Regions from separate parts of the Virgibacillus sp. CM-4 genome, predicted to be linked through region 1. Evidence: a T-box and tRNA genes for the amino acid it is inferred to sense, from the RefSeq annotation. Region 1 holds a T-box; the other holds one or more tRNA genes.

Evidence for each region. A T-box is a leader RNA that pairs with one kind of tRNA and senses whether it is charged. The one in region 1 lies ahead of alaS (alanine--tRNA ligase), so its partner is inferred to be a tRNA-Ala.
Region 2: it encodes a tRNA-Ala, which carries the amino acid that the T-box ahead of alaS (alanine--tRNA ligase) is inferred to sense. The anticodon was not compared.

The regions. Positions count from the first base shown of each region.
Region 1 covers NZ_AUQA01000006.1:222,861-238,505, forward strand. Annotated here, with positions in the region: gene mnmA (tRNA 2-thiouridine(34) synthase MnmA) at 1-1,067, shown strand, start outside; gene M948_RS34310 (tetratricopeptide repeat protein) at 1,082-1,744, shown strand; gene M948_RS34315 (SF1B family DNA helicase RecD2) at 1,770-4,073, shown strand; gene M948_RS34320 (hypothetical protein) at 4,144-4,338, shown strand; gene M948_RS34325 (AI-2E family transporter) at 4,394-5,470, shown strand; T-box leader at 5,581-5,790, shown strand; gene alaS (alanine--tRNA ligase) at 5,847-8,489, shown strand; gene M948_RS34335 (IreB family regulatory phosphoprotein) at 8,621-8,893, shown strand; gene ruvX (Holliday junction resolvase RuvX) at 8,890-9,303, shown strand; gene M948_RS34345 (DUF1292 domain-containing protein) at 9,315-9,602, shown strand; gene mltG (endolytic transglycosylase MltG) at 9,727-10,845, shown strand; gene M948_RS34355 (O-methyltransferase) at 10,928-11,563, shown strand; gene udk (uridine kinase) at 11,588-12,220, shown strand; gene greA (transcription elongation factor GreA) at 12,410-12,886, shown strand; gene M948_RS34370 (YrrS family protein) at 13,319-14,008, shown strand; gene mtnN (5'-methylthioadenosine/S-adenosylhomocysteine nucleosidase) at 14,034-14,723, shown strand; gene M948_RS34380 (YrhC family protein) at 14,800-15,036, shown strand; gene sigK (RNA polymerase sporulation sigma factor SigK) at 15,074-15,645, opposite strand, start outside.
Region 2 covers NZ_AUQA01000001.1:182,828-198,472, reverse strand. Annotated here, with positions in the region: gene M948_RS23500 (SDR family NAD(P)-dependent oxidoreductase) at 1-339, opposite strand, end outside; gene M948_RS23495 (glycosyltransferase family protein) at 493-1,689, shown strand; gene M948_RS23490 (glycosyltransferase) at 1,717-2,946, shown strand; gene M948_RS23485 (glycosyltransferase family 4 protein) at 2,992-3,993, shown strand; gene M948_RS23480 (nucleotide sugar dehydrogenase) at 4,109-5,425, shown strand; gene M948_RS23475 (DegT/DnrJ/EryC1/StrS family aminotransferase) at 5,427-6,551, shown strand; gene M948_RS23470 (glycosyltransferase family 2 protein) at 6,555-7,859, opposite strand; gene M948_RS42470 (hypothetical protein) at 8,004-8,255, shown strand; gene M948_RS42680 (carcinine hydrolase/isopenicillin-N N-acyltransferase family protein) at 8,275-8,478, shown strand; tRNA gene M948_RS23460 (tRNA-Ala) at 8,469-8,541, opposite strand; gene M948_RS23455 (5'-nucleotidase C-terminal domain-containing protein) at 8,811-12,494, shown strand; gene nadA (quinolinate synthase NadA) at 12,559-13,665, opposite strand; gene nadC (carboxylating nicotinate-nucleotide diphosphorylase) at 13,678-14,529, opposite strand; gene nadB (L-aspartate oxidase) at 14,498-15,645, opposite strand, start outside.

The DNA.
Region 1 (15,645 bases):
GCGTTGACTCCTCTGTAGCTGCTTTACTCTTAAAACAGCAGGGCTATGATGTTGTAGGGATCTTTATGAAGAACTGGGATGATACGGACGAATTTGGGGTGTGTACAGCGACGGAAGATTTTGAGGATGTTGTTCGTGTCTGTAACCAACTGGATATTCCTTATTACGCTGTTAATTTTGAAAAGCAATATTGGGATAAAGTATTTACGTACTTTCTAGATGAATACAAAGCAGGAAGGACACCGAATCCAGATGTCATGTGTAATAAAGAAATTAAATTTAAGGCTTTCTTGGAACATGCGATGTCTTTAGGCGCTGATTATTTAGCTACGGGACACTATGCGCAAGTAAAAGCACATCATGGACGGTATGACATGTTACGTGGCGTGGATGATAATAAGGATCAAACTTATTTTCTCAACCAATTATCAGAAGATGTTTTATCTAAAGTAATGTTTCCACTTGGACATCTCCCCAAATCAGAAGTTCGTAAGATAGCCAAAGAACATGGTCTTGCTACGGCAGAAAAGAAAGATAGCACAGGAATATGCTTTATAGGAGAACGTAACTTCAAAGAGTTCCTGAGCGAATACCTGCCAGCTCAACCTGGTGAAATGCAAACATTAGAAGGTGAGGTCAAAGGTCGCCATGATGGTTTGATGTATTACACGATCGGGCAACGTCAAGGACTGCGAATTGGTGGATCAGGGGAACCGTGGTTTGTTGTTGGCAAGAACTTAAAGGACAATGTGCTCTATGTAGGACAAGGGTATGATAATGATAAGCTATATTCAGATGCACTGATTGCGACCGATGTGAATTGGATCCACTCAGAAAACCTTAATGATACGTTTATTTGCAGTGCGAAATTTCGTTATCGTCAACAAGATAGCAAAGTGAAAGTTACCATTTTAGAAAATAATCGGGTGAAAGTTGATTTCATAGAAAGTCAACGCGCAATCACTCCTGGACAAGCTGTTGTTTTTTATGATGGAGACGTTTGTCTCGGTGGCGGAACAATTGATGAGGTAAGAAAACAGGACCAAATGTTAGATTATGTTGGATAGTTAGGAGTTTTACCGTGGATAAGATAAAACAAGCTATAGCTTACATGCAAGAAAATAAAATTGAAGAAGCAGCTGCATTGTTCACAGAAGTTATCGAAGAAAACCCGGAAGACCCCGTTGGTTATATTAATTTTGGAAATTTGTTATTTCACATGAATGATTTTACTAGGGCACAGCGTTTTTATGAACGGGCAATGGAGTTAGATAAACATGCAGCAACAGCGTATTATGGACTTGGTAATCTGTATTATGAGCAATCACTCTACCCTAAAGCATTAGAAAACTTTCAGAAAGCAATTGAACTAGGTTTGGAAGAACCAGATGTTTATTTTCTTTTAGGAATGACTTTCCAACATCAAGAACAATATAAATTATCACTTCCTTATTTATTACGAGCTACGGAACTAGATCCGGATAATCAGGATTCGTTATTCCAATATGGTCTTGCACTCGCTCAAAGTGATCATTTGAAAGATGCTGAAAAAATCTTTCATAAGGTTTTGTCACTAGAAACAAATCATAGCGATGCCAATTATAATTTAGGTGTTGTTGCCTTGTTTGAAGATCGTTTAGAACAAGCCCTCACCTATTTTAATGAGGCATTGCGTATACAACCAGAACATATATTAGCTGCGAACGGGAAAGAAAAAACCGAAGCGTTATTAAACGAATCGTAAGTTGAAATAGGTTGGTGTTTCTTGGATGGAAGAGGATAAACAAAGTAAAGGCTATATTAGAGGCGAATTAATTCATACCATTTTTCATAATGAAGCGGAACAGTTTTCGATTGCTAAAATAAACGTGTTGGAAACGAATGAAGCTTATAGTGAAAAAGACATTGTTATTAAGGGGTATTTTTCTAGTTTACAAGAAGGAACAAGTTATTATTTCTTTGGTATCTTTGAAAAACATCCTCGCTTTGGTATGCAATATAAAGTAACATCCTATAAAACATTTATTCCTGATACAAAAGATGGTTTAATTGCATATCTATCTAGTGATTTATTCTATGGTATAGGAACGAAAACCGCTGAAAAAATTGTAAATCAATTAGGTGGGAATGCAATTTCAAAAATCATGGATGATGAAGAAGCACTATCAGAAGTTAATGGGATTAAAAAGGAATCCGCTAAATCCTTGCGTAAGACGTTACAAGAGAACCAGGGATTTGAGCATGTTGCAGTATATTTAGCTAATTACAACATTGGTTTAAAAATGGCACAGAAAATTTATCAATACTATAAAGATGAGGCCATAGCTTTAATTGAGGAAGATCCATATCGATTTGTTTTTGATATTGAGGGATTTGGCTTTCGTACCGCTGATGAAATTGCTGCACAAATGGGAATTTCTACCACTCATGCGAACCGTATTGGTGCAGGTTGTGTTTATACTTTACAACGATCTGTTCAAGATGGACATGTTTATTTGCCAGTAAGTGAATGTGTCTCTCTTGTTGATCAACTATTAGCCTCTCCTGAGTTGACGGAAACTATCATCACTGACCGCTTAGTAGCTTTAAATGGGGATAAATCCCTTATTATTCAGGATGGCAATGTGTATTTGCCGTCTCTCTATTATGCTGAAGATGGGTTTGGTACACATCTGAAACGAGTGTTAACGAAACCCATTGAACAACGAACACCAATGGCCGAATTAATGAAAATAATAGGTGAAATTGAGGAAACAGAGATTCTTTCGTATGGGAAAGAGCAATTTACTGCGATTAATCAATCCATCCATTCGAAGTTGATGATTCTAACGGGAGGGCCTGGAACTGGTAAAACTACCGTTATTAAAGGAATCTTAAATGCGTTTGCAACGATTCACCAATTATCCTTAGATCCAAAAGATTACGATAATATGGACGAGTTTCCATTTATTCTTACTGCACCAACAGGAAGAGCTGCGAAACGATTAACAGAATCTACCAATCTTCCTGCTAAGACGATTCATCGTTTATTAGGATGGGATGGGATTAGTGGGTTTGATAAAAATGAAGATGAGCCATTAACCGGGAAATTTTTAATTGTAGATGAGTTTTCGATGGTAGACATATGGCTTGCAAATCAATTATTCAAAGCAATTCCTGATGATATGCAGGTATTAATTGTAGGGGATGAAGATCAACTTCCATCTGTAGGACCAGGTCAAGTGCTTTCAGATTTATTAAAGACGGAGCGAATTCCATTTGTGCGCTTAACGGAAGTGTATAGACAAAAAGAGGGATCAAAGATTATTCAACTAGCTCATCAAATTAAAAATGAAGAAGTAATCGATTTACAAAACGATCAAGACTTCAGTTTTATCTCATGCAATGAACAACAGATGGTTGATGTGATTATTAAAATTTTTACACGAGCAGTGGACAAAGGATTTGATGTGAGAGAGGTTCAAGTATTAGCACCCATGTATCGTTCGCAAGCAGGAATAACTAAACTTAATCAAGAGCTTCAAGCAATACTAAACCCAAAAACAGACCAAAAAAGAGAAGTGAAAACACAAGATGGACTGTTTCGAAAAGGAGATAAGGTAATTCAGCTGATCAATCAGCCGGAAGATGGCGTCTATAATGGAGATATTGGAGAAGTAGTGGCTATCTTCCGAGAAGAAGAAAACATAGATCAGGTAGAACAGCTTGTGATAGCCTACGATGATAAAGAGGTAGTATATGAACGGAAGGATTATCGAAATATTATGCTTGCGTATTGTATCTCCATTCATAAGTCGCAAGGAAGTGAGTTTCCTATTGTTATATTGCCAGTAGTACGTACTTACCGTCGTATGCTAAGAAAAAATCTCTTATATACTGCTATAACAAGAAGCAAGCAATCATTAGTTATTTGTGGTGAGGAGCAAGCTTTTATACAAGGAGTTGGAATGATAGATACGAACCGACGTTATACATCTTTAAATAAAAACTTGAAGATGAAACTGGATGATCAGGTTATAGATAACGCATATGAAAGTGAAGAGGATAACTTGTCGCCCTATGATTTCATGTGAGATAGGTATAAACATCATTCAATCGGGTTAGCATGGTAATATCAGATATGGATAAAAGGAGCCTTCATAAATGCGATGCCCGAATTGTAATGGAAAGGATATTGGGAAAATAGGTAGCCAGCAGTATTATTGTTGGAACTGTTTTATTGAGATGTCAGTAATCAATAATAAATTAACGATTCATCAAGTTGAAGCCGATGGTTCATTAAGTTCACTTAATGATTTATTCAGTGAGGATGAACGAACCTTTTATGGGAATCCATAAATTGTTCAGCTTGTATAATTAAGGAACTGTGCATATGTTTAAGGGTAATAAAAGCTTGAATTTCCTATATTGGTTATTGATCGGCATATCCCTGTTTTTATTTCTTTATTTAATGATTAAACTGTTTCCGTTCTACCATACAGTTTTTTTGTTTCTATGGCATCTATTTGCTCCTTTTCTTATCGCTTGCTTAATAGCGTATCTATTATACCCAATTGTTAATCAATTACATTATTATAATATACCAAAAGGGATAGCTGTTCTTTTGATTTACATCCTATTCTTTGGTGGGACGGCATATTTAATTTATCGTGTATATCCCATGATTGTGTATCAGGTAAGAGAGCTAAATGATCAATTTCCTCAGTTTATAAAGATGTATGAACAGCTTGTTTACCAAATGTATGAATATACTTCCTTCTTACCTGAAACAGTACATGATAAATTTGATCAGCTCTTTGCCCGAATCGAAAGCAGTCTGGACCAGTTGCTGTCACGGTTAGTTAATGGTTTCACGAAGGTTTTTGATTTGGTTATTCTACTTACTGTAATCCCAGTTTTAGTTTTTTACTTTTTGAAAGACTATAACAAAATGAAAGCCTTTTTTAAAGGGTTTATACCAAAAAAATACCGTTCGACATCAAGCAAAATGGTTCATGCCATTGATGAGACTTTGGGTAATTATATTCGTGGACAATTAATTGTTTGTTTATTTGTTAGTTTGACAACCTTTATAATTTTTAAGTTCTTATTAGGCTTGGATTTTGCATTACTCTTAGCTGTATTAATGGGTATAACCAACTTGATTCCTTATTTTGGGCCAATAATTGGTGCTATTCCAGCAGTAGCAATTGCATTTACCATATCAGGAAAACTAGTGATTTTTGTTATATTATCGGTTTTTGCTATTCAATTAATCGAAAGTAACTTGTTGTCACCATTTATAGTTGGAAAAAGTATAAATATCCATCCTGCAGCTATCATCTTTGCATTGTTATTAGGTGGTCAGTTATTCGGTGTAATCGGAATGGTGATCGCCGTCCCTTTAATGACGATTGTCAAAGTAATTGTTAAACATGTGATAGAATGGCGAAAAGTTAATATGAAGCTGAATACAAGTCACGAAGAGTAATACGTCCCATGAAATCATTTATAGCCATTTACTACAAATATGTCACGAGAAGCCTTCTTTATTGACATTCAACAAGATGTTTTTTATAATTACGCTTACAACACTACAATTTGAATTCGTTGAAAGTTACGAAGTACATGATAGGCTCTTTCAAGAGAGGGGTTTTCATTGGCTGTAAGAAACCCTAAAGGTAGCGTCATGGAAAGCTAAACTGGAGTGCGGTTAATTCCCGTCGGTGTCATACCGTTACAATGACTGAGTGGTGAATACAACTTGTATTCATAATTAGGGTGGTACCGCGAATATATCTCGTCCCTGCATTAGCAGAGAGGGGATTTTTTTATTCCATTTTATTACGTTTCGGGAGGAAGGAAAGATGAAGCAATTAACATCGGCACAAGTTCGACAAATGTTTATTGATTTTTTTAAAGAAAAGGGGCATCGGGTAGAACCAAGTGCTTCTTTGGTTCCGAAGGATGACCCTACACTACTATGGATTAATAGTGGTGTGGCGACATTGAAGAAATACTTTGATGGTCGGGTAATACCAGATAACCCACGTATTGTAAATGCACAAAAATCGATTCGCACAAACGATATTGAGAACGTAGGGTTTACAGCAAGACACCATACATTCTTCGAAATGTTAGGAAACTTTTCTATTGGTGACTATTTCAAAAAAGAAGCGATCGAATGGGGATGGGAATTCCTAACGAGTGATAAATGGATCGGATTTGACGAAGAGTTACTTTCTGTAACCGTACATCCAGAAGATGATGAAGCTTATGATATTTGGCTACATGATATTGGTGTACCAAAAGAGCGAATTATTCGATTAGAAGAGAATTTTTGGGATATTGGTGAAGGTCCAAGTGGACCAAATACGGAGATTTTTTATGATCGCGGAGAACAATATGGAAAAGATCCAAATGACCCTGAATTATATCCGGGCGGGGAAAATGAACGTTATCTAGAAATCTGGAATTTGGTATTTTCCCAGTTCAATCATAATCCTGATGATACGTATACACCTCTACCAAAGAAAAACATTGATACAGGAATGGGATTAGAACGAATGGTTTCCGTTATTCAAGATGTCCCAACAAATTTTGAGACGGACTTATTCATGCCGATCATCAAAAAGACAGAAGAATTAGCATCGGTTGCTTACGGCGATAGTAAAGAAGGAGATACTGCCTTTAAGGTAATAGCGGACCATATTCGTACTGTTAGTTTTGCGATTGGTGATGGAGCAGTACCTTCGAATGAAGGAAGAGGGTATGTATTACGAAGATTACTTCGGAGAGCCGTTCGATTTGCTAAGGAGATCGGTATTGAGAAAGCATTTATGTTTGAATTAGTTGATACAGTAGCTGATATCATGAAAGACTTCTATGATCAAGTAGTTAAGAAAAAAACGTTTATTAAGAATATGGTCAAAGTAGAAGAGGAACGTTTTCATGAAACCTTACATGATGGCTTAGAGATTTTAACAAGCATCATGGAGAGAGAAGAACAAAAAGGAAGTACGGTATTCCCTGGTGTGGAGGTCTTTCGTTTATATGACACGTATGGATTCCCTAAAGAGTTAACCGAGGAGTATGTCGAAGCTAAAGGGTTCACCATTGATGAACAAGGATTCCAAAAGGAAATGGAAAAGCAAAGAGAACGTGCTAGGAATGCTCGTCAAAAAGTAGACTCCATGCAGGTGCAAGACGGAGCGCTTTCAGAGATCGATGTGGAAAGTGATTTCATTGGTTATGATTACACCCAAACTGAAACAACTGTCGAGGGTTTAATAAAAGATGGTAAAACGGTTCGTGATGTTAGTGTAGATGAAGAGGTTTATGTTTTACTGCGCCGAACTCCGTTTTATGCAGAGAGTGGAGGACAAATAGCTGATAAAGGGGTAATCTATACGGAGACAGCCACTGCACAAGTAGAGGATGTACAAAAATCTCCAAAAGGCCAACATATTCATCGTATTCGAGTTACAAAAGGTTCTTTCTCACTAGGGGAAACAGTGAAAGCGGAAGTGGAATTAGTAACGAGAAGCTTTATTGTGAAAAATCATACAGCTACCCATTTACTTCACCAAGCTTTAAAAGATATACTTGGTACACATGTAAATCAAGCTGGCTCACTTGTTACTCCAGAACGTCTTCGTTTTGATTTTTCTCATTATCAAGCACTATCCAAGGAAGAGCTGGAGCAAATAGAGCAAATTGTAAATGAGAGAATCTGGGATGCCATTACGCTTGATATCACACATGAAAACATTGAAGATGCAAAGAATATGGGAGCTATGGCATTGTTTGGTGAGAAATATGGTGATGTTGTACGGGTAGTTAAAATCGGTGATTATAGTATTGAGTTATGTGGCGGTTGTCATGTAGTAAATACGGCTGAAATCGGTTTGTTTAAGATAGTTTCCGAAAGTGGCATTGGTGCTGGAACGAGAAGAATTGAAGCAGTTACGAGCAAGCAAGCTTATCAGTTCTTATCGTCAAAACTCGGTGTGCTCCACCAGTCTGCCCAATTGCTAAAATCAGCGGAAGAAGCAGTACCTGAAAAAATAGAAAGCCTATTCCAAAACATCAAAGATATGCAAAAGGAAAAAGAGTCTTTACGTGCTAAATTATCCAATGTTGAAGCATCATCTATTCTTAATAACGTAGAAACCATCGAAGGGGTTCCTATATTGGCAGAAAAAGTAGATGTCGGAGATATGAATCAATTACGCAATATGGTGGATGATTTAAAACAAAAACTTGGGTCGGGAATCATTCTATTAGCGATGGAAAGCAACGGAAAAGTTCAATTAGCTGCTGGTGTATCGAAAGATCTAATGGATAATGGATTTCATGCTGGTCAACTCATAAAACAAGCTGCGCAAGCCTGTGGCGGCGGTGGCGGTGGACGTCCTGATATGGCTCAAGCTGGGGGGAAAGATGCAAGCAAAATCATCCAAGCATTGTCTACAGTGAAGGATTATGTAATAGAACAAACCAATCGCTAATTTGTATATCGGCTAGTAAAAAAGATATAATTAATTCTATAATCATGTTAAGATAATAGAAGAAGCTTACATTCTGAAAATGATTTCACTAAGGGTCATTTTCAGAATGATTCTAAGATCGAGGTGTCATGATGAGTTCAATTGATAAAACGATGAAGTTCAATTTTTCGGAGGAACCATTTGACCAGGATGTTAAGGAGATACTGTTCACTGTGCATCAAGCATTAAAAGAAAAAGGATATAACCCGATCAATCAGATTGTCGGTTATTTACTTTCTGGTGATCCAGCATATATCCCACGGTATAATGATGCGCGTAATCTAATTCGGAAAATTGAACGTGATGAAGTAATTGAAGAACTGGTTAAATTTTACTTAGAGCAGCAACCCGAGGATGAACAATGAAATTACTTGGATTAGATGTTGGCTCCAAAACCATTGGTGTCGCTGTTAGCGACGCACTTGGTTGGACAGCACAAGGAATTACCACATTAAAATGGAATGAAGAAGAGATTACTTCTGCAGATAAAGAAATAAAAGCTTTAATAGATGAGCATCAGATAGGGAAAGCTATTATTGGACTTCCCAAGAACATGAATGGTACCATCGGTGAACGAGGAGAAATGTCGATCGCTTATGCAGAACATGTTAAAAATACGCATGGTATTGAGACCGAACTATGGGATGAGCGTTTAACGACAATGGCTGCGGAACGAGTTTTATTAGAAGCTGATATGAGTAGGAAAAAGCGTAAGAAGGTCATTGATAAAATGGCTGCGGTTATGATTTTACAAGGTTACTTAGACCAAGGATAAGGAGTGAAAAGATGGCATTAGAAGAAAAAGAGCGAATTATTATTCCTGATGAAAATGGAGAAGAACATCTATTTGAGGTATTGTTTACCTTTGATGTGGATGAAACAAAACAAAGCTATATTGCTGTTATCCCTGTAGAACAGTCAGAGGATGAAGAAGTAGAAGTTTATGCTTTTCGTTATGAAGAAAAAGATAATGATGAGGATGATTTATCCTTATTTCCAATCGAGTCTGACAAGGAATGGGAAATGGTTGAAGAGATGCTCCATACATTAGCAGACCAGGAGAACGAAGTATAAGTTCCACTTCATTTATGAAAGCTGATGTCACATTCTGACATCAGCTTTTTATGTTTCAGCATAAAATTAATGGAATATAATAGCGATTTTTAGTATAATATAGCGGAATGAGAGGGGGATATTCATGTCCAAAGATAAAAAGAATAGCAATTTCAGGGACAACCTCGAGGCTCGTAGTGAAGAAGCCAAAACCGTTCGTAAAATTGTATCTATTATTATTATCGCTTTATTGTTAATTTTGTTAATAGGTGGTATTTCTGGATATTTATATGTAAAATCTGCGCTTGAGCCAGTGGATCCAGAAAGTAATGAAGAAGTGAAAGTAACGATACCAATTGGTTCATCATCTTCACAGATTGCTTCTATTCTAGAGAAAAACGGAGTTATTAAAGATGCGCTTGTTTTTCGTTTTTACATAAAATTTAATAATGAATCTAATTTTCAGGCTGGTGAATATACATTTACAACTGGGATGAAATTAGACGAAATCATTGACTCACTGAAAAATGGCAAAATTATGGCAGAACCAGTACATTCGATAACGATTCCTGAAGGAAAGACTGTGGAAGAATTAGCAGAAATTTATGCAAAAGAATTAAGCTTTACAAAAGAAGACTTTTTAAACAAGGTAAATAACAGGAACTTTATCGAGCAATTAATGGAAGCATACCCTTCTATTTTATCGGATGACATTTTAAATCCAGAAATTCGGACGCCACTAGAAGGTTACTTATTCGCATCTACTTATGAATTTTATGAAAAAGAACCAAGTGTTGAAACAGTTATTTATGAAATGATGAAAAAGACAGATACAGTGGTATCTAAATACCTTGATGAGATTAGTGAGAATAATTTTTCTGTCCATGAAGCCGTTACCTTTGCTTCGGTGATAGAAAAGGAGGCAAGTACAGCAAAACAACGTAAAAAGATTGCTGGTGTTTTCTATAACCGCATTGAACAAGGTATGAAACTACAGACAGACCCAACCGTATTATATGCATTAGGCAAACATAAAGAACGAGTACTTTATGAAGATTTGGAAATAGAGTCTCCATATAATACATATTATGTAGAAGGTTTACCTATTGGTCCGATTGGTAGCTATGCTGAAAGCTCTTTAGCAGCAGCATTGAACCCTGAAGATTCTGATTACTTATACTTTCTACATGATGGAGATGGAGAGATATATTATGCAGAAAATCTAGAGCAGCATAATAAAAATAAACAAGAGCATATGAATTAACTTGCCATACTGATTCATCCCCCTGTTTCATTTTAAATGAGAAGGGGGATGAATCCGATTTATTCTAAAAAGAGGGTATTTCATGGATGAACAAATAATAAACTATTTATCGAAGATTTTACCAGCAAGAGAAGAAAACATCAGTGATCTAGAAAAAAAAGCAAAAACAGAAAAAATACCTATTATGGAACCAATAAGTATGCATTTTGTACTACAAATGCTACGTCTAAAACACCCCATCAACATCTTGGAAATCGGAACAGCAATTGGATATTCTGCATTAAGGATGCTGGAGGCAGTTCCCAACGCTAGTATTATCACAATCGAAAAGGATGAACAGCGTTATCAGGAAGCAATTAAGAATATTCAAAAGCAAGGTAAAGAAGAGCAAATACATGTTATTCATGGGGATGCACTCGAACAATTAAATAATTTGCAAAAAGATCAATTATTTGATGTAATATTTATCGATGCAGCAAAAGGTCAGTATCGACGGTTTTTTGAGCAATCAGCACCTTATTTAAATAAAGCGGGCATGATACTAACTGATAATGTTTTATTTAGGGGGTATGTTGCCCAGCAAGAGCTGGCACCAGCAAGATTTAAGAATATGGTCAAAAAAATCGATAATTATAATGAATGGCTTATGCATCATCCAGATTTTACAACGACTATTGTACCAATTGGAGATGGAGTTGCAATTAGTTTAAAGAAGTGAAGCTTAGAAGGGAGTACCTTATCCATGCAGGATAGACCAGTAGTAATTGGCGTGGCTGGTGGAAGCGGCAGCGGTAAAACATCTGTCACACGCTCTATATGCCAGCGATTCTCCGATCAAACCATTCTTGTTATTGAACAAGATTATTATTATAAAGACCAAAGTCATTTGCCCTTCGAGGAGCGGTTAAATACAAATTATGATCATCCACTGGCCTTTGATAATGATTTGTTAATTGAACATATACATGCATTGCTAAAGGGAAAAGAAATTAATAAACCTGTTTATGATTATAAAATCCATACAAGATCAGAAGAAGTCATTCTGGTCCAACCAAAGGATGTGATTATTCTAGAAGGGATTTTAATTCTAGAGGATCCTCGATTAGTGGATTTAATGGATATTAAAGTATATGTTGATACGGATGCAGATCTACGTATTATTCGTCGCCTGATGCGAGATATAAATGAGAGGGGCCGGTCTTTAGACTCTGTAATCGATCAGTATATTAATAATGTAAGACCGTCTCATTTGCAATTTATCGAACCTACGAAACGATATGCAGATATTATTATTCCAGAAGGTGGACAAAACCATGTAGCAATAGACATTATGGCAACAAAGATTGAAAAAATACTTTTCAAAAATCAAACCTAGAATTAAAGAAAAGTGTTGAAAATTTGTAAGAAGTCTGCCATAGTAATGTTTAGTACATTTTTTCAGGTAATTGAGACATGAAAATCATATCTTGGTTATTTCAATATGTTTATTCACTCAATGTCAATTAATTAAAAGGGGTTAGTAATCCTTAAGAGGTTACTAAAGGAATAAAAAGGAGTGTTTAGAATGGCTACAGAGAAAAGTTATTATATGACTCAAGAAGGAAAGAAAAATTTAGAAGAAGAATTACATTATTTGAAAACAGAAAGAAGACAAGAAGTCGTTGAACGCATAAAGGTAGCACGTGATTTTGGGGATCTTTCTGAGAACTCGGAGTATGATGCGGCTAAAGACGATCAAGCCTTTGTAGAATCAAGAATTGCACAAGTAGAGAAAATGATTCGTAATGCAGTAATCATTGAAAATGATAATGATAATCCAAATATTGTTTCATTGGGTAATACAGTCACCTTCCAAGAGCTTCCTGATGGTGATGAAGAATCCTATACAATCGTAGGTAGTGCAGAAGCGGATCCTTTTGAAGGAAAGATATCCAATGATTCGCCCATGGCTAAAAGTCTGCTTGGACAAGAAGTAGGTGCTCAAGTTACGGTGGCAACTCCAGGAGGAGAAATCGAGGTTAAAATTGTAAAGGTTGACTAAAAAACGAGCATAGCCCGTTTTCAGGCTGTCGAGAAACTCGACAGCCATCTTTATTTAAAGAAGTTCAAAATGAACTGTATCGGTTGGCTCTATGATTCATTGCGTGTCGTGTCTCTAGGTCAGAAGAAAGGCATAATGTAATGAGAGAGAAAAAGAGATTTTCTACAAACTGGTTTGCCTGCTTTTTTGATAGGAGAATAAAAAACGAGTACGTTACGACAGCCAATTAAACTGGAGATCTTTCAGAGAAAGTGAAGTTCTATCCACGGAAAAACATCCTGTTGCGTCTACACTTTTAGAGTGCCGCTGTTAGGTTATTAGGAAGAAACAACAAATTGTCTAATGTTAAGATACAATTGTAATATCTCTATCATATTCTTCTGCTTCAAAAATATGATATTATAGTAGAGTAGATATGGGAGGGCTAAAAGTATGAGTGATTTAGATAAAGGTTCGAGACTAAATAAATTTGAAAAACGTAGAAAAAATACGAAGTCTATTTCCATTTTGCTTGTGGTAGTTGCCATTCTAATCATAATATTTCTTGGATTTTTGATATTTGGTGGTGGCGAGGATAATACGTCAGAAGAAACCGACTCATCAAATTCTGAAAATCAATCCGAGCAAGAAGAAAATAATAATGAGGATAATAATAGCAGTGGAGACCAATTTACTAGAGGAGATAGCGAAGAAGATGCTGCAAATAAAGAAGACCAGGACCAGAATAATGATCAACAAGAATCCACAGAAGAGGATACGGAAGCAGAGAATAATGCAGAGGTAGAAAAGGAACAAGTTGAATCATCTAATAGTAATGTGGTTGAAGCTTATACGGGTGATTGGGAGCCAATTGGAACAGAACAGGAAGGACCGCATACTACGAATTATAATGATGGATCTCAAGATCGAATTGAGATAGCTCGAGCAGCAGCAGAAGTGACTGGCCTCGATGAAAGTTCAATGGTTACCCATTGGGTAGGTAATGGAGGAGACCAGAAAGTAGAAGCAACAGTGTCTAACTCTGATAATACAGAGATATACCGAGTTTATTTATCATGGGTTGATAATAACGGTTGGAAACCAACAAAAGTAGAAAAATTGAATCAAGTAGAAACAAATTAAGAATGCGTGTGATGGAGGAGAAGCCATGACAATAGGTATCATTGGTGCTATGGATGAAGAGGTTGCTCTAGTATTAGAGACAATGACTGAAAAACAAGAAAAAGAAGTTGCCAACTGTTTATTTATAAGTGGTAAACTTAATGGACAAGCTATCGTTTTATTAAAATCTGGAATAGGTAAGGTTAATGCTGCAATGGCAACAACTATTCTGCATGAGCGATTTACAGTTGACTGCATTATAAATACAGGATCTGCAGGTGGTTTTGCAAAAGAATTAGAAGTAGGAGATGTTGTAATATCTACTCAGGTCGTCCATCATGATGTGGATGCAACAGCATTTGACTATGCATATGGTCAAGTACCAAGTATGCCTGCAATGTATGATGCAGATGCAGGATTGGTAACTAAAACTACAAAAGTAGTTCAGCAAATGGGAATCCGCTCAAAAGAAGGCATCATTGCTACAGGGGACTCATTTATGTCTGATCCTAATCGTGTAGTATTTGTTCGTGAAAAATTTCCTACGATGATAGCCGCTGAGATGGAGGCTGCTGCTGTAGCGCAAGTCTGTTATCAATACAAAACGCCATTTGTAATTATTCGAGCGTTGTCAGATATAGCTGGTAAGGAATCTTCAATATCGTTTGATGCATTTCTAGAAACGGCAGCAACGAATGCGGCAAATCTAATTATTAAATTAGTGAGAGAAATCTAATTATAATTTACCATTAATTACCTCCTGCTTAACCTATTAATCTATGATACGATCTATAAGTAGAAGGAGGGCTATAATGGTGAATGAGCGGCTGAAACAGCTACAAAATAAATTTAAGGACTATCAACGATTTATTGGAGCCTTGCTTATCTTAGCTAGTTACTTATGGTTGGGGGCTATGATCAATACCTTTATTCGACCTTCTAACGATGGACCAGTGTTACTGATTTTAGCATTTCTATCTGTGGTACTAGGAATAGGGCTTGCATTTAAACAAAAACAAATAAAACAAGAAATAGAGGAGGAGCGCTAATCTTTAAGATTAGCGCTCCTTTGGTTTAGATCGCACGTTATCTTCCTCGTTCCTTCCGATAATACTCATGGAATACTTTCATTAATGCTCTCTTCTCAATACGTGATACATAACTACGAGAGATGTTTAATTTTTTCGCAATTTCTCGTTGGGTCATCTCTTGTTGGTCATTAAGGCCGTAACGATAAACAATGACTTCTCTTTCTCGATTATCTAAAATAGCGAAATAATCCTCCATCTTTTCTATTTCCATGTTGAGTTGGATAAATTCTATAATATTTTGATTCTCGGCTTCCAAAATATCGATAAGACTAATTTCATTTCCCTCTTTGTCTTGGCCAATAGGGTCGTGCAGGGAAACATCTTTTTTTACTTTTTTTAACGCACGTAAATGCATAAGTATTTCGTTTTCAATACAACGAGCTGCATAAGTTGCAAGTTTTGTTCCTTTATCAGTGGAATAACTTTCAACTCCTTTAATCAAACCAATTGTGCCAATTGAAATAAGGTCTTCTGCATCTTCTCCTGTATTTTCAAACTTTTTAACAATATGTGCCACTAATCGGAGATTATGTTCGATTAGTTTATTTCTTGCTGTTTCACTTCCGT
Region 2 (15,645 bases), on a different contig from region 1:
AGAGATGAAATTAATCTTCATTGACGCTTCGAATACGGCTGGTGCTGTGTCTAAAACCTGAGTTCCTATTCCTGCACCAGCATTATTAACTAGTACATCAATTGTCTGGAAGTCTTCGATAAATTCGTGAATTAACTGTATACGCTCATCCTCTATCGTGATGTCTTTTCTATATACCTTTACTCCAAGTTCTTGTTTTACATGAAGAAGTTCCGTTGGGTTTCGAGCCACAACGCCAACATTAGCTCCTTCTTTACGAAAAGCTTGGGCGATGGCTTTCCCTATTCCTCTTGATCCCCCAGTTACAAGTACATTCTTTCCAGTTAAGTTTAATTCCACTTGGATTACCTCCAATACGACATATAGCCATGGTGATAACAAATAACGACATCCTAACACGTACATTCAATTATATGAATATTTGCATTCAGATGTTAATACTTTATTAGGAGGATAGGAAAATAATAATTAAGTTGAAGAGTGGAGGTTGACATGTTGAAACCAAAGGTGTGTATGCTGCTTTGCTACCTTCCCTTTCTAGATTCGCGTATTTTTGAATGTGAGGCGAAGAGTCTTTTAAACAATGGTTATGATGTCACCATTATTGCACCGCGTAAGGCTGGTCTTCTTTTTGATATAAATGGAGCACCATTCAATAAGAAATTTCGTGAACGAGTTTTTTATTATCAAGGTATAAAGGTAGTTACTTATGATAGTGAGAGAAGGTCGTTAAATCCAGTATCTGACCCGCTTTATCAATTAGGAATAAAAGAAGATGCTGACTTTTATCATGCGCATGAATTGAACTCTTTTACTTATGGAAAAGCGATTAAGCAGGATCTACAACAGCAGAGGAATAAAGAAGTTAAGTTAATATATGATAGTAGACAACTTATTCCTGATCCCTTTCCATTACAGATAAATGATCATACAAAGCAACAATGGCATAAGACACTCTTAGGAAATTTACAAGAAGCCGATTATGTTATTACCGTATCGAATTCAATTAAATCTTGGTACCTGGCAATGGATCCTATGTTATCGGTTGAGGTAATTTATAATGCTCCGCCATTAAGTAAACATATCATGAACAAAAACACACCTAACGATTCATTTGTTGTCGTTCATGAAGGCAATATGTCAAGAGAAACCTTCGAAAAGGTAATAGCAATCACTGAGGGAAGTAACAGCGGAACGGATGTTGAATTTAAAATCATTGGTGGATCGAGGTATGGGGAAACCTTTCCAGTACCTGCGCATTTGCAAAATAGAGTACACATAGAACAGTGGGTTGATTATCATACACTACCAGCAACGATGGCAGGTGCAGACCTTGGTTTAATTGATCTAGATCCAACCCATTCCCTTAATAATATGTTTGCGATGCCTGCCAAATTATTTAGTTACTTAAATAATGGAATTCCGGTTGTAGCTAGCAAGTGCAGTGATATAGAAAAATTTATAAAAACGTATCAATGCGGACTTGTTATTAATAAACGAAATCCTGCGCCGGCAGACTATTTGCAAGTAATACATCATTTGCGACAGCATCCAGAAAAATGGGCAGCTATGGGAAGCAATGCAAGGAAAGTAATGGAGGAAGTCTATAATTGGAATCATATGGAGAAACGGCTGATATCGATTTATCAATCCCTAGGTTCGAATCAAATGCCTTATCTCTTATCATAAGGCGAAATTGCTTGTTGGGAGGGAATTATGACTAAAACAGTATGTTTTTTAGTGTCGGAGCATCCATTTTTAGATGCACGGATTTTTAAGAAAGAAGCAAAAAGCTTACATAAATCAGGGTATCATGTAACGATGATCGTTCCTAAAAGAGATGGTTACTTATTCGATATAGATGGTACTACGTTTACTGATCAGTATTTAGAGGATTCGTTTTATCATGAAGGAATTAAAATAATTACCTATGATCAAATGTATCCAGAAAAGCATATTAAAGCCCTCCACTACAATTTAAAATCTGGAAAATACATACGGTTTACCGATCCCCTAACTCAATTGGGAATACAGCAGCAGGCAGACTTTTATCATGCACATGAATTTTTTTCTTTGTATTGCGGAGTAGGCATTAAACGGTGTCTAATGTCTAAAGGGAAACCATGCAATTTAATCTATGATAGCCATGAACTGGAACCCGATCCACTGATCAATCAATCTAGTAAAACAAAAAAACTAAAAAATGAAATGCTTGAAAGCATGATAAAAGAGATAGACTATTTGATCACCGTATCTGAATCTATCAAGGCATGGCATCTATCCGTCAATCCGACCATACCTGTTGAAGTAATTTATAATTCCCCGCCTTTAGCTACGGATTTCAAACTAAGTAAGAATGGAAAATCGCAATTAATCCTTACATTTGAAGGGACAATCAATAAGAAAAGAGGAAGTTTTGATAAATTAGTAAAGATTATAGAGATCGTTAATCAACAACTAGATGTTAAGGCTAAAATAATTGGAGGGTTTAAGGGAAAAGAAGCAAAACAACAATTAGAACGATTGCCGGATCATATTCAAGATAATATCCAATTCACCGGTTGGATTCCTTATGAAAAGATACCACAAGTAATGCGCGATGTTGATATTGGATGGATTGATTTAGATGCAGCTCATTCGTTGAATAATCGATATGCAATGCCAAATAAGTTTTTTAGTTATTTAAATAATGGAATTCCTGTACTTGTTAATCAATGCGAAGACATGGCAACATTTATTCATTACTATCAATGCGGATATGTCGTGCCGAAGCTACAAGCCACTGCACGGGATTATGTTGAAGCGCTTATCGCTTTATCTGCCAATCGTAATGAGCTTGCCGAAATGAAGTATCAAGCACGTAACGTAATGGAGTCTACATTTAGTTGGGAACATATGGAGAAACGTCTGATTAACGTCTATCAACAGCTAACGGAGACTTCATAAAAAGCGAACAGTTATGATTCAGGAAAGGGGTTTATTTGATTGCGAGTGCTACATCTTCCGTACGGACCTTCAATGATTGAGTTATGTCGAGCTTTACGAGCAAAAGGAGTAGACGCTACTGCTTGCCATTTCGATGAAAATAATTTCGAGTTTGAACCGGATTTATGCTTACGCTTAAATTCCCTTTCGTCTCCAGAAAGGGAGAACCGCATCCATACGTTTTTACAAAAAGCGATTGAAACATACGATATTTTTCACTTTCATTTTGGAGCAACCTTTTTCCCTGATAAACGCGATTTAAAACGATTAAAGCAAGCAGGAAAGAAAATGGTTGTTCATCATCATGGCTCTGATATTCGAGTAGGTTCGATAGCTAGAAGCTTTAACAACCCTTATGTTCGAGTGAAGCCAGAATGGACGGAAGAGAAGATATATGCCAATATTGCGACGTTATCCAATTATATCGATCATGCGATTGTTCAAGACCCTGAACTAGAATGTTACATTTCAAATGTATACGAACATACGCATATCATTCCCCATACAATTGATGTACGTCAGTTTACCCCAAATTATCCGGATAGTAATACATCCACCCCTCTCATTGTCCATGCTCCTACTTCGCGCAATCTAAAAGGAACCGAGTTTATTCTAAATGCTGTTAGTACGCTAAAGAGGAAGGGAATTCCATTGAAATTTAAATTAATTGAAGGTTACACATATCAGGAGACGAAGCAGCTCCTCTCTCAAGCTGATATCGTTATTGATCAATTGCGCATTGGTGCAAGTGGATTTATTAGTTCGGAAGCCATGGCATTCGGAAAACCCGTGATTTGCTATATAAGGGAAGACTTAGTAGATAAATATTCTGGTAAGCTACCAATCGTTAATGCGAATCCTAGTACTATCCTAACTGTATTAAAGGAGCTTGTTCAAAACCCGGTGAAATGGGGAGAGCTAGGCAGGGAAGGTAGAAAATATATTGAATCCTTTCACGATGCCCCTATTGTGGCTGATCGTTATATTGATATCTATAAAGCGTTATAAATGGCTGGATTCGGACAGCAGTTGAAGTTTTTCCAACCGGTGACAACGTCCAAACTGTCTATGATTTACAATCATATCCTATAGAAAATCTTCTCATAGAAATGAGGGTAAATCCATGACCATAGACGAACAACAAGCGAGTGTAGCTGTGATTGGACTTGGCAAAATTGGGCTTACCTTGGCTGCTGTATTTGCAACAAATGGGTATTATATTTTTGGTGCAGATAAAAACAAAGAAGTTGTTGCTTCTATTAACCAAGGGAAATCACATATTAATAATGAGCCAGGATTAGATCAATTAGTTTCGGATGCCGTTGAAAATAATCAAATGCGGGCTACTTCCGACAATGTGGAAGCTGTTGCTCATTCTTCCATCATTGTTGTTATTGTCCCTGTATTAGTCGATACCGCTAACCAAATTGATTATCAAATGATCGATGCTGTAGTGGAAGACATAGCTAAAGGGATAAAGAAGGGGTCATTAGTTATTTTTGAAACAACACTGCCACCGGGGGACACGAAAAACCGGTTTGGAAAACGAATTGAAGAGCGATCGGGTTTACGGTTAGGTACGGACTTCTATCTTGCATACAGTCCTGAACGAGTGTATTCAAACCGAATCATCGAGGACTTGGAAAAATATCCAAAAGTAGTTGGCGGCATAAATGAGAAAAGTTTATTGTTAGCATCTACATTTTATAAGCAGGCATTAAACTGTCAGCTAATAGAAGTAAGCTCAATTGAAACCGCTGAATTCTCAAAAGTGGCAGAATGTGTATATCGGGATGTTAATATTGCTCTTGCGAATGAACTTGCTCAATTTGCAGATCAAACGGGAGTTAATATATCTGAAGTAATCGTAGCTAGTAATAGTCAGCCGTATTCACATATACATTCACCAGGTATAGGGGTTGGGGGACATTGTATCCCGATCTACCCATATTTCTTTATTAATAAAGGATTAAATCAAGGGCTAACACCACTTGCTAGAGAGGTTAATGATGGCATGGCAGCCTATGCCATCTCACAGGTTAAGAAGGAAGTTGGTAGTCTAGCAAATAGGAATGTTCTTATATTGGGACTTTCATATAGAGAGAATGTAAAGGAGCCAACGAAATCAACGACGTTATTACTAATAGATCAACTACTGAATATGAATGCCAACGTCTTTGTGAATGATCCATTATTCTCAGATAGAGAAATTCATGCATTTGGGGTAACGCCGCTTTCTCTACAAGACAAATCCATCTCCAAGATTGATATTATTATTTTGCAGGCCTATCATGACGATTATAAGAATTTAAATTTTAAAGACTTTACCAATTGTAAGCTTTTATTTGATGGACGTAATCAATTAAAACAGGAAGATATCAAAAAACACGGGATTACTTATCAAAGTATCGGTCAACAAAGTGAAAAAGGGGAGTGGTAATGTGTCTAACCACAGTTTAACCCCAATACCAATGGTTGACTTAAAAGAAGAATTAGCCTTAGTAAGAAACCCAATTCTAGCAAGTCTTACCGAGGTTTTAGATAGCGGGGAATATATTCTTGGAACGAAAGCAGCACAATTAGAAGAGGATGTTGCAAGATATATAGGAGTTCCGTATGCAGTCGGCGTAGGGAATGGAACGGATGCGTTACAACTATCTCTAATGGCATTTGATATTGGCCCTGGGGATGAGGTGATCACAACGCCATTTACTTTTTTTGCCACTGGCGAGGCTATTGCGCAAGTCGGTGCCACCCCTGTATTCGTTGATATTGATGAAGCAACGTATAACCTAGATCCTTCCAGAATAGAAGAAGTAATAACAGATCGGACAAAAGCTATTATTGTTGTCCATCTATATGGACAAATGGCTGAAATGAAAAGCATTATGGAAGTAGCTAAAAAGTATCAAATTAAGGTGATAGAAGATGCTTGTCAAGCAATTGGATCAGAATATAATGGAGTAAGAGCTGGAGCGATTGGTGACATTGGCTGTTTTTCTTTCTTTCCTTCCAAAAATTTAGGCGCGTATGGAGATGCCGGTTTAATAACAACAAATCAACAAAGTCTCTATGAGAAGTTAATGCAATTGCGAAACCATGGAAGTGAGCAGAAATATTATCACACATTATTAGGTATGAATAGCCGGCTTGATGAATTCCAAGCTGCAATTTTGTTAGCAAAGCTCCCTTATTTGGATATCTTTCTACACCAACGAAAAGAGGTTGCTAGAAGATATACGGAGAGCTTTCATCAGCAATTACGTCCTCCTTCTGTTCCGCAAAATCGGGGGCATACGTTTCATCAGTATTGTATTGAATTAGATAATAGAGATGAACTGGCTTTGGAATTAAACAAACATAAAGTTGCTTCTGCTATCTATTACCCAATACCATTACACTTACAAGTCGCATTCCAATACCTTAAATATAAAGAAGGGGATTTTCCTATTGCTGAAAAAACAGCGAAACGAATACTAGCTTTACCGATTTATCCTATGCTATCGATCCAGAAACAAGCATATGTGATATCCATCGTGAAGGAATTTTTAGAGAGTAATAGATAGCATCTATCTATTACTCTTTTTGTTTAGTGTCCTTAAAAATTCTTTCCATTTCCCATTCTCTTTTTTAGTAATGCTCTCTGGATGTTCTCTTACATTATAAATTGTAAAATCCTGATAGCGGAAAGGAGAGGTAGTAAACAGCTGTTTCAATACAGCTACGTCTTCGTAAAGCCGGCCTTCTTCATACTCAATGATTGGAAACCCACCTTGCTTTTTTAACATGGAAGTTCGATATATCCGTGGTCCAAGTGGAAAGCGATAAGCCATTAAATCATGTATATCTTTGATGGTTTTTCCTTGACTAATTCCTTTATAAAGCAAATTATTGTCTCGTTGCTTCCATCTACGAAAATTGCCGTACAATACACCAATTTCTTGCGGTAAAGTCATTAAATACGTTGTAATGATTGATACAGCATCTGGGTCAAGCCAATCATCTGCATCCAACTCTAAGATAAATTCACTAGAAACATAGGGTAACAGCTTATTTAATGCTTTTGCTTTCCCTTCATTTTTTTTATGAAGTAACTGGATCTTGTATTGTTTTTCCCACCGTAATAATTGCTGATAGGATCGATCTGTAGAACCATCATCTATAACAAGAATTTGTTCAAAGGGTTCCGTTTGCCAATGACATGATGCAACCGCATTTGCTACATAACCCTGCATATTATAATTTGCCAACATTACGGATAATGAGGGTTTATTAGTCGAAGAAGTTATCGCATTGGATTGGTGTTTTTGTACGAATCTTTCCTTTTCAAGGCTCGTTGCAGAACGATTCCTCCTGGCTTGTTTCAAGCAATCCTTCTTACTTATTTTATGGGTTTCTTCTAACAAGGACAGCCATATTGGTAATAACCCTTCTTTAAAAGGGGTGCTTATTACTGAGAATTTGGTTTGTTGCTGCATATAAGCGGTGCAAACGAATAAGGGCATTTGAATAGGTATATTGTTAGACGTAACGTAATTGGTTGCTAAGACAAATACTGCATCTGGTAGCTGGATAAATTCTGAATTTACATTTGGAGAAAGACACATTGAATCTTGTAGAAACAGCACATAACTACTAGCTAATTGGTTTATTGTTTGGTCTATGCACTCTCCAGCGTTAACATCATTCACTGTTATTAAGGTAATTGGAAACGAATAAGAAGGCATGTTACTTTCTTTTATGGAAGTACTGTTGGAATCGATCATTACAACAATGGAAGTAATTCTTGCATTTAGACGATGTAAAGACTGAAGGGATTTATGAAATGCTACACGATCAGATGGCCACATAATAATGACAGTTATATCCTTCAATATGGTACCTCCTCTATGCAAGGCTTAATTACGATAGCATATGTATTTGAAATGAGAAATGTTGATGTTTAGAGAGGGAAAAACGATTATCATGTCGAAAGTAAGAATGAATGTTCATGTTTAGCAAAGGGAGATGAAATGCAATTGGAGGAAATACAGGTTGATGTACTACAAATTAGAGGAACTTCATTTAGGAATGGGTACATACAGGGCAAGCAATTAAACCGTGAATTAATGCACACCTTCTCGATAATGGAGGAGAATGACAGAAACGTAGAAGCAGTAATACCAATTTACCAAGAGTTGGCACCACATTTGGTAGATGAACTTCATGGGTTGGCAGACGGGTTAGCCAACCCATTTTTTAAAAGCGGCAACATTATTTGGTGGATATAATATTCCGAAGATCAAAGGAATGGGCTGTTCTTCTGTAATAAATCGAGACTTTGCTGTACGTAATTACGAATTCTCCCCTAAGTTATATGATAAACGTTTGGTGTTAATCCAGCCAGAAGAAGGATTTGCAAGTATTGGCCATAGCCTTCACGTGATTGGGCGACATGAAGGAGTTAATCAAGGTTCCCATGTTTGCTTTTTACATGAAGCAGATGGAGCATAGCGGGCTCGAACCGCTGACCTCTTCGCTGCCAGCGAAGCGCTCTCCCAACTGAGCTAATGCCCCGTACATAAAAATTATAGTGAATGATCTTTGTTTTTGCAAGCCTATATGAGTAAATTTCTGTCGCCTTCTTTCATTGATAAACTGTTATCGGTTTAAATGTAGATCTTAGATCTTTTTTCCTAATTTAATAAATTAGTGGTACTATTGGTTTGAATTTACCAAAAATTTACTAATCTATTATAGATTATACATGTATGTTATGCGATAGTAAAAGTGTGTCATGTCGACGTAACATGACAACAAACTACTAAATCCTGAGGAGGTTGCAGATGCGAAAATTACGGGTGAAGCAGTGTTTTTCCTTATTACTTATCTTTACGCTTATTGTAATGAATTTTTCACCAGTATCACGTACATCAGTAGCTGCGGCAGACAACACAGAGACGGCAGATAAGTTGTTTATTTCAGAGTATATAGAAGGAAGCTCCTATAATAAGGCAATTGAAATTTACAATGGTACAGGGGCGGAGGTAGATTTAGGCAATTATCAATTGGCACTTTATAGTAATGGGGCGGAGGATGCTAGTAAAACATTGAATCTTGAAGGGACATTAGCACAAGATGAAGTGTATGTGCTTGCACATACAAATGCTGATGAATCCATTTTAGAAGTCGCTGATCAAACGAATACAACGGTTATTAATTTTAATGGAAATGACGCAATTGCTTTACAGAAGAACGAGAACAACATCGATATACTGGGTACGGTTGGGGATGATAGTAACTATGCAAAAGATATGACGATTGTCAGAAAGCCTTCCATAAATATGTCAAATACAACCTATGATGTGGCAGAATGGACAGAGCATAACCACGATTATTTTGAAAATCTTGGTGTCCATACCATCGATGAAAACAATCCTGGTGATCCAGGAGAACCCGACCCAGAGGATCCTAATGTTTCTACTATTGAAGAGGCTAGACAGTTTGATGATGGTACAACGGTATCAGTAGAAGGGACTGTCACGGTGAATTCAGCTGCTATTAGTAACGGCACCCAATTTACAACGTACATACAAGACGTTACTGGCGGTATTAATCTATTTGCCTATGAACAAGGTGAATTACCAGAGCTTGCAAAGGGAGATAAAGTAAAAATTGTTGGTGAATTGGCCACATACAATGGATTAAAAGAGGTAGTCCCTACTAGTATACAGGTATTGGAGTCCGATCAACCATTACCAGAGGTACAAGAAGTTAGTTTAGAAGATTTACAAAATGAGGAGACAGCAGAGTCACTTGAAGGGGAACGTGTTCGTGTAAATGGGTATCTATCTAGTATTCCAGATAGTCCTGCTGGTGGTGGATACAATGTATCATTTATTGATAGTGATTATAATGGTACGACGCTCCGTATTATGGAAAATGCCTTAGATATAGCACAAGTGGAGGAAGATGCATGGTACAACGTTACAGGGATTGTAAGTCAATACAATAATTATCAGGTTATTCCCACAGAGCAAGCAGATTTTGAGGTGGCGGCGGAACAACCAGATCCACCATCCGCCTCAGGAGAATATGAAACAACCGTTGAAGCGGTAACGGATGGAGATACCATCCGTATTGCAGATCCTGTACTCGGTGAAACAAGGGTTCGATTTGTCAATATGGATACACCGGAAACGTATGCCGCACATAATGAGGATCCAGCAAGAGGTGAAATCAATCAAAACCAAAAGTATCATGGGGATGCAGCTACAAGTTATATCAATGAGTTAATTCAGTCTGGTGATGAAATTATTGTTAAGCTTAGCGATACACCTACAGATGACTATGGTAGATTGCTAGCAGAGATCATTCGAAAAGAAGATGGCATGAATATTAATCTAGAAATGGTAAGACAGGGATATGCATCGACTTATTTTATAGCTCCTTTTAATGACGAAGTGTACCCAGAGTACCAACATGCGGTTAAGCAAGCAAAAGATAGGGGGTTAGGTATTTGGAATGCTGAAAACCCTCTAATGGAATTACCATTTGTGTTCCGTGCAAACGATGATCAAAAAGGATTTCAACGATATGTAGGTAACTCGGATACTAAGGAGTATGTTGTTCCAGATAATTGGGCAGATGTTCCTGTTGAGAAGCGTGTGTTTTTCTCAAGCCCGGAGGAAGCAGAATCCTATGGATATTCTCCAGCAGAGGAAACAGCCGATGAAAATTTACAGGTACAATTATTAGGAGTGAATGATCTTCACGGAAAGATAGATCAGGAATATGAATTAGATCCAGATGGTGATGGCACATTGGCCATGTATGGTCGCTCCGATTATTTAGCTTCTGCGATCAAACAAAGAGATCAGGAACACGAGAACGCTTTAGTTGTACATTCAGGTGATATGATTGGTGGAAGTTCACCAGTTTCTGGTTTATTGCAGGATGAGCCTACAGTTGAAATTATGGAAGAAATTGGATTCGATGTAGGTACGGTCGGTAATCATGAATTTGATGAAGGTACGGACGAATTATTGCGTATGGTCGATGGTGGGGAGCACCCGGATGGTACACCTGATTATGATGGCATGGACTTTCCGAATCTTTGTGCTAATTGTGTATACAAGGGTAGTGGTGATCCGATATTACCCCCTTATTATGTGGAAGAAGTTGATGGTGTAGAGATTGGTTTTGTTGGTGTGACTACGGAAGAGACGGCGAATATCGTCATGCCTGAAGGTATTCAAGATATTGAGTTTACAGATCCTACAGCTGCAGTGAATGATGCGGTTGCTGAATTAAAAAGTCAAGGAGTAGAATCGATTGTTATTTTGGCTCACATTCCTGCTGAGCAAGATGGGGATGGGGCAACAGGAGAAGCTGCAGATTTAGCAAATAATGTGGATGATGCGGTTGATGTGATTCTTGCAGCGCATAACCATCAAGTGGTTGATAGTGTGGTAGATAATAAGTTAATCGTTCAAGCCTCTGAATATGGAAAGGCATTTGCGGACATTGATTTGGAAATTGACCGAGAAACAGGAGATATTATCCAAAAAGAAGCAGAAATTGTCTTTGTGAAACAAAGTGATTATCAGCCAGACGACAAGGTTGCAGCTATTCTAGAAAAATATCAAAATCAAATCGGACCAATTTTGGATGAAGTGATTGGCTATAATGCTACGGATTTAACAGGTGATTATATTGTCGATGGTGATCATGGATTAGGTAATTTGCTTGCAGATGGAATGAAATGGTCAATGGATAGCGATTTTGCCATGATGAATGGTGGAGGTATTCGAGACGATCTCCTTGCAGGTGAAGTGACGTGGGGAGACCTATATAATATACAGCCATTTGGAAATACTTTAATGACAGTGGAAGTTACAGGTGAAGATATCTATACGATCCTAAATGAACAGATTTCTCCTGAATATGGACCTGATTATAGTGTGAGTGGATTATATTATACATGGAACCCGTCCTTAAATCAGGTCGTTAACGTAAGTTTTCCTGATGGTACGTTAATTGATAGAGAAGAGGTATATACCCTAACGGTAAATAATTTTATGGCAACGTCTGAGGGACCGATCAAGGATCTGGGACAGAACCCAGTCACCGGACCAGCGGATATTGATGCCACGGTTGATTTCGTAGAAAGTTTAAATAGTACAGCTGACAATCCATTTGAATATGCTTCAGAAGGCAGGATAACGGAAACCGATGAAGAACCAGGTGATCCAGGCGGCACTCCTGAAGTAGAAATAGAACCAAAGCATGATTTTGGGATAGCAACAGTCTATACAAGAGATTTGTTAGATATCGAGAATGGGGCACGTGTAACAATTGATATCGAGAATGGTTGGAGTTATCGTTTTGTCTTTTTACACAAAAGGCAAGTAGATGTTTTAAAGGAAAAAGAAGTGACCTTGGTCATTACAAATGGATTGGGGTCAAGAACGTTTGATATGACGGACTACGAGAGACGATGTCTATTTGCTGGTGTAAGAAACCGTTGATAGGAAAGCAAAAGCAAAACCTTGCCTAAGCATACCATAACTCAGGCAAGGTTTTTTCATTTATTTATAATGAATGGAACATGCGGTGAAGTGCAAGGGCAGCATTGGTTGATACATCTTGGGACACTTTGATTTGATTGACTGGTTTGCCGCTGATAATGGACTCAAGGCACCAAAGGAGGTGGACCAAATCAATCCTATTCATCGTTAGACAAGGGCACATATGTGGATTCAAAGATATAATTTGTTTATCGGGATGCTGATCAATCAGTCTTTGGACAAGATTCATCTCTGTACCAATTGCCCAAGCAGTACCAGGATTTGCTTGTTCGATGGTACGAATAATATGATTGGTACTCCCATTATAATCAGATGCGTCAACTACTTCTTTCCGACATTCTGGATGTACAATGATATTCATACTTGGATCGTTTTTACGTACATCTTCAACATTTGATAATGTAAAATTCTCATGAACGGAACAATGCCCCTTCCATAAAATGGCTTTAATTCTTTCTACGTCCCCTTCAAAAAGAAGTTCGTTGTTGATTGGATCCCAGATCGCCATCTCATCTAGCCCAATACCAATATCTGAGGCAGTATTTCTACCTAAATGTTGGTCTGGTAAAAATAGAATTCTTTCTTTTTGGGAAAAGGCCCAATTCACCATGTTATGCGCATTCGATGATGTCACCGTAGCACCGCCGTGCTTTCCAACAAACGATTTAATCGCTGCTGTAGAATTAACATAGGTTAAGGGTACAATGCTATCTCCAAATATAGTTTGTAAGGATGACCAGGCTCTCTCCGTTTGGTATATATCTGCCATATCTGCCATCGAGCAACCTGCGCGCATATCAGGTAAAAGCACGTTCTGATCGTTGTTCGTTAATATATCTGCTGTTTCTGCCATGAAATGTACCCCACAAAAAACAATATAGGTTGCCTTGGAGTTTTCAACAGACACTTGAGCTAGTTGAAGCGAGTCTCCCACGGCATCTGCAAATTGAATAACTTCATCTTTTTGATAATGGTGTCCTGGTATAAATAATGAATCTCCTAATGTTTGTTTGATTTCTTGGACGCGTTGTTCCATTTCTTCTTTCGTTAAATGAAGGTATTTATCATCAATCGTATGTAATGAACCTGTTAGCTCTTCAAGTAACCCCATTTTTATTTCCTCCTATTTTGCCATTTGATTTTCCGCACGTACCTGTGCACTAATATCCAGTCCCGATGCAGAATGTGTCAAATATCCCAATGAAATAAAATCAACACCACTCGTAGCATAATTATAAAGCTGATCCATTGTTATTCCACCAGAAGCTTCTGTAGTAATATTGTTAGGGACATGATGTATCCATTGTTTAATTGTTTGCGGGGAACAGTTATCAAACATAATAATATCTACATTGTTTGCAGCTGCCTCAACTAATTGATCCTCGGTTTCAATTTCAACTTCGATTTTGATCGTGTGACCTAGACCGTTTTTTAAATTTCGAATAGCATTTGTGATCGACCCGGCGTAGGCAATGTGATTATCCTTTATCATCACTGCGTCAGCTAAACTAAGTCTATGATTAAAACCGCCACCGCATCTGACGGCATGTTTTTCAAGCATTCGTAGTCCAGGTGTTGTCTTTCTAGTGTCACAAATTCTCGCTTCTGTACCAGTTATTACATCCACGGCGTGAGCAGTTAAAGTAGCGATTCCACTCATACGCTGTATAAGATTAAGTACCACTCGTTCAGCCTGAAGTAAATCCTTTATCGGGCCATGTATACGAGCAATTTCCGTTCCTTCAACTACCTTGTCACCATTTTTTACAAATAGTTGGGAATGGACCATTGGATTAATGATAGGAACCCCTCTGTTAATGATTTCTTCCCCACAAAAAATGCCTGGACTTTTTGCGATCAGTTGCATTTCTCCCATTTGTTTACTGTCAAATAAATACTGTGTAGTAATATCGCCGTCACCAATATCCTCTATGAAAAAGGATTCAAGCATAGATTTCAATTTGATGTTGTTTATCATAGGTTATCCTCGCTCTATTATTTTCTTGATTATGCATGATTCGTTTTTTGTACCAATTTATTTGATCCTTATTTGGAAAATCAGATCGAATATGAGCTCCGCGACTTTCCGTTCGAAGCAGCGAAGATTCGGTCATTAATACAGCATGAATCCACATAAAATAAGTTTCAATGTCTGATCTGCTCTTATGGTCAATTGCTTGAAATGGAGTCAAAGCAAATCTATTCAACCAATTTAATTGTTTGGTTAAGCCGTTTTGATTACGAATAATACCAACATGACGCATCATGGTATCCTGTAACGCTTCTTTGGTAAATGGAAGCTGGATTAGTGGAGACTGGTTCTTTTCAATAGGGTCGAAATCTAATGTAGTATCTTTCTTGGTGCTTAGTAACAATGCCGCTAATCGATTCCCATATACGAGTCCTTCGAGCAGTGAATTACTTGCTAATCGATTCGCTCCATGTACCCCGCTGCATGCTACTTCACCAATAGCATAAAGCCCTTTTTTAGTGGTGCATCCCCACTTATCGACCATAATTCCGCCCATCATGAAATGGGACCCTGGTGTAACAGGAATTCTGCATTTATGTATATCAATGTGATTATCAAGACACATAGCTGCTATGGAAGGGAACTGGTCTTGAAAATTTGTTATTGGCGAAATATCCAAATATATTTTTCTACCAGACTGTAATTGTTTATAGATTTCATAAGCTACAATATGCCTTGGCCCTAAGTCTTGGAGTGGGTGAATATCGGTCATTATTTTTTCTCCATCTTCATTAACAAGCTTTGCTCCTGCTCCTCTAATTGCCTCAGATATTAATCCGATTGTTTTCCCATTTACAGTAAGGATAGTGGGATGGAATTGAAAAAATTCCAGGTCGGTAATATGCGCTCCAGCCCGATAGGCTAAGGCGATCCCATCTCCTACTATGGAGGGGTGATTGGAGGTACGCGTAAATAGTCCTCCGGCACCTCCCGTGGCTAATACAACATGAGAAGCAAAGTATGTTTTACACTGATCCTGCTTGTTCTTTGTTTTCACACCGATGCAGTTCCCGCTACGGTTTAACATTAAATCAATAACCATTTCATTTTGAACCCATT